2 regions of the Shewanella sp. LZH-2 genome follow, and region 1 is predicted to be linked to the other one. Evidence: riboswitches for the same ligand, from Rfam matches in the RefSeq annotation. Region 1 holds a riboswitch; the other holds the start of a gene.
What was found. A riboswitch is a leader RNA that binds a small molecule or an ion and turns the genes downstream of it on or off. The one in region 1 is predicted to bind cobalamin.
Positions count from the first base shown of each region.

Region 2: it holds a riboswitch for cobalamin, as region 1 does, so the genes downstream of both, JM642_RS16950 (TonB-dependent receptor) here and JM642_RS16050 (ABC transporter ATP-binding protein) in region 1, are expected to answer to the same signal.

Region 1 is NZ_CP069350.1:3,633,120-3,636,275, reverse strand. Features, by position in the region: gene metH (methionine synthase) at 1-577, opposite strand, end outside; gene JM642_RS16055 (histidine phosphatase family protein) at 794-1,516, shown strand; cobalamin riboswitch at 1,692-1,923, shown strand; gene JM642_RS16050 (ABC transporter ATP-binding protein) at 2,047-2,934, shown strand; gene JM642_RS16045 (iron ABC transporter permease) at 2,931-3,156, shown strand, end outside.
Region 2 is NZ_CP069350.1:3,858,780-3,861,935, reverse strand. Features, by position in the region: gene JM642_RS16955 (hypothetical protein) at 1-900, shown strand, start outside; cobalamin riboswitch at 1,035-1,264, shown strand; gene JM642_RS16950 (TonB-dependent receptor) at 1,373-3,156, shown strand, end outside.

The DNA of each region.
Region 1 (3,156 bases):
AGGTATCGAAGATGGTCTCGACCATAATGATATCGGCGCCGCCTTCAATCAGGGCGCGGGTCGATTCGCAGTAAGCGGTCACTAACTCATCAAAGTGGATATTACGATATCCGGGATCGTTAACATCGGGGCTGATAGAGCAGGTACGGTTAGTGGGTCCTAACACACCGGCGACATAACGTGGTTTACCCGTGGCTTTTTCGATTTCATCACAGGCCTCACGGGCGAGGCGCGCACCTTCACGGTTAATTTCGGCGGACAGCGACTGCATATCGTAGTCGGCCATGGCGATAGTGGTGGCGTTGAAAGTGTTGGTTTCAATAATATCGGCACCAGCTAATAGGTAGTCGGTGTGAATTTGTTTGATGATGTGTGGCTGTGTGAGCACTAAGAGATCGTTATTGCCCTTAACGTCGGTATGCCAATCCTTGAAACGCTCGCCACGGTAATCGGCTTCTTCTAGCTTGTAGCCTTGGATCATAGTGCCCATGGCGCCGTCTAAAATTAGAATGCGCTTTGACAACTGGTTGCGAATGTCTGCCAGTGTTTGGCTGGCTCGATGGAGAGATATCGCCATAAATGATTACCTTTACTACAGCTAAGTTGAGTCCAAAAATATGCAATTCTGCGGTAAATTGCATTTTATTATTGAATGTCGTTCGTTATGATTTGGACATTTATACGTATAGACGTCCATAATACGCGACATCGGATTGTCAGGGCAAGGTGAAAGTCATTAGGAGCGAGAATCTAGAATCTAGAATCTAGATCCTAAGATTTTTAAAAGGCATATATGAAACAAGTTCGCTTATTACTGTTACGCCACGGGGAATGCGAAGGCGGGGCGATTTTACGTGGCAGAGTCGATGTTCCACTGAGCGAGAAGGGCTGGCGGCAGATGTCAGCGGCAGTCACTTTGCAGGCCAGAGAGTGCCACGGTATTTACAGCTCTACCTCAAGGCGCTGCGCTGAATTTGCCAAGGTGTTGGCGCTGGAGCCGCATTCCAGCTTGTCTGGGAGTTCACATTTAGCTGCACCAACGCCTTCGCCGCTTGAGGTCAACCTGCTGGAGGATCTACAGGAAATGGATTTTGGCGATTGGGATGGTCGCTTGCTCGATGAGTTATATCAACAGGATGGTGAGCGCATGGCGGCCTATTGGCAAGATCCTTGGACCGTGTCGCCGCCCAATGGTGAAACGATGGCAAGTTTTGAGGCTCGTATCGATGGCGCAATAGAGCAGATCCTCAATAAAGAGTTTGCCCTGCTGGCGTTGGATGATGAACAGGCCCACGGCGAGTGTAATGCCGATGCACCCACAGCCAATATCTGGGTTTTGACCCACGGCGGGGTGATCCGTCATTTAATGGCAAGAGCATTGGGGGCGGTGAGAACGGTAGGGTTTTACAGTCAACTGACTTTACCGGTTGCCGCGGTGGTGACGATTAATGTACTCGAAGATAAACATGGGACTCGATACTGGCGCTTAGACTGGCCATCGGGCCATGCTGATTGAGTTTGAAATCTTATGCTAAATGGGATGATGAACATTTTCTGATTTAAACTGCATTGCCTAATGAGCAAGATATAGGATAATGCTTTTCCCTGACGTTTGAGCCAGATAGCACATTGTGTTCGCTAAGTTTAAATGTCGCAGAAATAGGTGTTGGGAATTTCGCTTTATCCTGCGCTATTCGCTTAAGGCAATAGTCGTTATAAACGCCGAATCAACCCAAACATAATAGGGAATCGGGGTGCTGCCCGTCAGCCTGCCCGAACTGTACCCGCAACTGTGAGTAGTTAAAAGAAGTGCCTAGAACCTAGAGCCTAGAATCTAGAACCTAGAACCTAGAACCTAGAACCTAGAACCTAGAACCTTCTTTGCTACAAGTCAGGAGACCTGCCTATTTCTGTTTTCGCTGCGTGCAGCCTTAGTTCTCGAGCGGGTGACTCGAGGGAGCAGAAAATGATATTGATACGTTTCGCCCTGTGGCCCATGGTGCTACTGGGTTTGGGTACAAAATATGCCTGTGGGAGCTGCTTTAAATGAAGCCTTCCACGTCAACAGATGTGCAATCTTCGGCGGTGCTAGCTAATGTGGCACTCAATGTCAGCCAATTAAGTTGGACCATCGAAGGCAAAACCATTCTTTCAGGGATTAACTTTGCCCTACAACGCGGTGAAATGCTGGGATTAATCGGCCCTAACGGTGCGGGTAAATCCAGTTTACTGCGTTGTATATATCGTTTTATTCGCCCAACTCTGGGGCAAATCAGTTTGTTTTCGCAGGACATTAACGAGCTTTCGCCCAAGGCATTTGCCTGCAAAGTAGCTGTGGTGCAGCAGGATACGCCGCACTATTTTGATATGACCACAGAGCAACTCGTTGCTATGGGGCTCACGCCCCACAAAGGGATGTTCGATACTAATTCCAGCGGTGATAGTGAAAAAATTATCAAGGCGCTTGAAAAGGTAGGTCTTAGCCATAAGCGCTATCAGCAATATGAGCGGCTCTCCGGTGGCGAGAAACAACGGGCACTGATTGCCCGCGCTATTGTGCAACAACCTCAGTTACTGATTTTAGATGAACCCACAAACCACCTCGATGTGCGCTATCAAATACAAATTTTGGAGTTGGTTCGAAGCCTTGGCATTAGTGTCATTGCCTCTATTCATGATCTGAATTTAGCAAGTGCCCTGTGTGATAGTTTGCTGCTACTGGATAAGGGGCAAGTGAGCGCCATGGGCACGCCGAGTGAGGTATTAACAGAGGAGCGCATTGCCCAAGTTTTTGGTGTTTGCGCTCAAGTGATGCCCCATCCACAACATGCCAATCCTTTAATTAATTACTTTTATGGTTATCAAAAATCACCGACGGATGATGTGGTTGTATCCGCTCCCCATAACATCAACGGGGAGATAAACACGCCATGATTCACACGTTTAAGCTGATAATGATGAATCTTTTAACCCATATTTTAACGCCATTAACCCGCCAGCAATGGCTGATTCTTGGCTTGGTGGGTTTTGCTCTGCTGACCCCGATTGCGGCCGCCAGTTTTGGCGCGGCAAATATCAGCTTTTTAGATGTGCTGCATGTGTTTATTAAATTATTCAATCAATTTTTCGCCAACGACGATGCGTCAACTGCCGCCT
Region 2 (3,156 bases), 230 kb from region 1:
AGCTTGCATGTGCAGGATCAATTAGTTGATGTCATTGATATCTTTGCTAAGGGACGCAGTTTTGTCGCACTCAAAAAACAGGGCAGTGCAGTGATTTGGGGCCAGATTGAAGAGTCGACCAATATGAAAAAGTTGCTCCCGCAGCTTACGGATGTGGCGAAGATCGAATATTTTCAACACACCTATGCCGCCTTGAAAAAGGACGGCTCAGTAGTGAGTTGGGGCTGGCGCAGTGATACTTATCCTATCCGCAGTGCCTTAAAAGACGTGGCGAGTATGACGGCAAACAATTGCGCATTTGCGGTGTTAAGTCCTACGGGGGATGCGCATTTTTGGGGCGATGGGATTAACTGTGGCGTCGATTGGATTAAAAAAACCGACATTACAGGCGTGAAGGAGATTATCAGTGTCGGCTCAGGGTTTTTATTACTGCGGGATAAGGCGGTGCCGCAAATTGTGGCCGACGACACTGACTACGCGTATATGTTTGGCTTTCACTATGCCCAAGAGATTCTTGATAAATATTGGCAGGAAGGCAGTGTTATTACTCAAGGACCATCCTCCTTTGTGTTTACGCGTCCCGATGGCAAAGTGGTGCCCGTTGGATATCGCGCCAACCGTGATAATGTGGAAAAGTTAATGGCACGTATTCCGCGCCTCAAGTGGTTAGATGGCGCAAATGACGGTTATGTTGGCATTAGCGACAAGGGGGAGTTGGTCTCTTGGTCGATGAATTTGCCCATGTTCGACAAGTCGCCTGTGCAACCTGCTGACTCGTTAGTGATTAAGCCGCTGGATTTAAGCCCGGTTGCCCAATGCGAAAGCCCTGAGCAGCGTCAGGCGATTTTGAGCAAAGACAGACCCCAACCTGCGGCAAAAAACTGGGATGGCGTTTTCTAACTCATCTGAGCTTTCTCGCCAATCTGAGATTAATGGACTTTCATCCGTATAGACGTCTATAATGCGCGCGCTTAGGTCTTTAATATTCTGAGCCTTGTTGGGCGTTAACAGGTTTGACGCCCTTTGAACCTAATTTTGAGTCAACCTTCTGTGGTGCTTGCGATGATGAAGTCGCGAGATAATCGGGAAGCCAGTGAAATTCTGGCACTGCCCCCGCAACGGTAAAAGGTGAGAGACGACCGCATTTGATAGGCGTTCACGATGAGCCCTGTAATCGAGTGTGTAAAGGTCAGTTTCGCGTTCATCTCAAGTTGAGATGGATATAGCCTAAGTCCGGAGACCGGCCCTAAAGGTGTTTTTGAGATTTCGGTGGGCAGATCTCAAAATGCGATAGTGACTATCAGTGTTTTCTACTGAATCAACGGTATCGTGGCGCTAATGCCCCGTTTTCCTTGTAGGAGTTAAAGGTAAAATGGGAACACATCCAACCAAAATTGCGCTGCTGATTGGCAGCCTTTGCAGTGTATCAATTATCGCGCCCGCTGTGGCTGCCGATGAAACTCATGCCGCCAACGTCGATGAGCATATCGTGGTGATTGGCCGTGCTGATAAGACCCCGTTAAATATTGCCGCTAATGTGAATGTGATTGATGCTGCGGCGATTGAAATGAGTGGCGCGACTAATTTGACTGACGTCTTACGTGGTCAGAGCGGTATTCAAATTTCGGATAACAATATTGGTACTAGCTTTGCGATGCGCGGTTTTAGCGCCAGCACAGCGGTAAACAACACCTTGATTTTGCTCGATGGTCGCCGTCTGAATAACATTGATATTGCTGCGCCTAGCCTGAATGCAATTCCCTTAAATCAGGTTGAACGCATCGAGATTTTATCCGGCAGTGCGGGCGTGCTCTATGGCGATCAAGCCGTGGGTGGCGTGATCAATATTGTGACTAAATCGCCTGAGAATACCGGTGGCAGCGTGCAATTATCCGGCGGTAGCTTTAATACCTATGAAGGTCGCGGCGATGTGTCTGGCGCAATCAACAAGGATTGGCGCTATTTCTTGACCGGAAGCTACAACCAAGGTGACAACTATCGTCAGCATAACGCCAATGAAACGGGTTCTATCCTTGGCCGCATTCAATATAAAACCGCTACCGATTCTTTCTTTGTTGAAACCAGCTACTACGATGATGACCGTGAAAATCCGGGCTCGTTGACCGTAAATCAGTTCAAAGAAGACCCACGCCAGTCTTCCAATAAAAGCGAATATGTTCATGAGATGACCACGGCTGCACGCAGTGGTTATCAGCATCAGCTTAACCAAAACTGGGCCTTAGCGGCGGATCTGGATTACAGCGATACCTTAGTGACCTCATTAAACTGGGGCGCAGGTAGCCAAAATACTCGCTCGCTGCTGATGTTTAGCCCTAAAGCACTTGCTAATTACAGCACCCGTCAAGGTGAGCTAAACCTAGTCACTGGTTTAGACATCAGCCGTGGTAAGGCCGAGTTTGACTCTATGGCGCGCAGCAACGTGCAGGAAATGCAAAGTGCTTACCTGCAAGCCACTGTGCCATTAAGCCACACCTTAAGCTATGTAGTGGGCGGCCGTTATGCGCGGGTGACCGACGATCTGGTCGATGGCAATGTGTATCCAAACGGCATCGATTTAGATGAAGATGCGACCGCATTCGAGTTCGGTTTAAATTACCGTCCGAGCGCCGAGCACAGATTCTATCTACGTGGCGATGAAAACTTCCGCTTTGCTAAGGTCGATGAGCAAGCTTACACCCCGAAAGATGTCTATGGCTTAAAGCCACAGACAGGCCGTTCCTATGAGGCGGGTTGGGATTGGACTGTGGCTAGCCAAAGCCTACGCGTCAGCCTATATCGCCTCGATTTAGAAGATGAAATTGTCTTCGACCCGAGTGCGGAAAAACCTGTTGGTGGCAGCTTCCAAGGCGCCAACGTCAATGCCGATGCTTCACGCCGCTATGGCGCGAGTGCCGATTGGGATTGGCAGGTCACTCAAGCCCTCACCTTAGGCTTGGAATATAACTATATTGATGCCGAATTTACCGATGGGGTGAATGATGGCAAGCAATTGTCTTGGGTTGCGGAGCATACGGGGCGCGGTTATGTCAGCATGGATTTTGCCGAGCATTTCCAAGTATTTGCTGAGGCAATTTACACGGGCGATCGTTTTATTGAAGGCGATAACGGCAACGAAGGCGATAAATTATCTAGCTA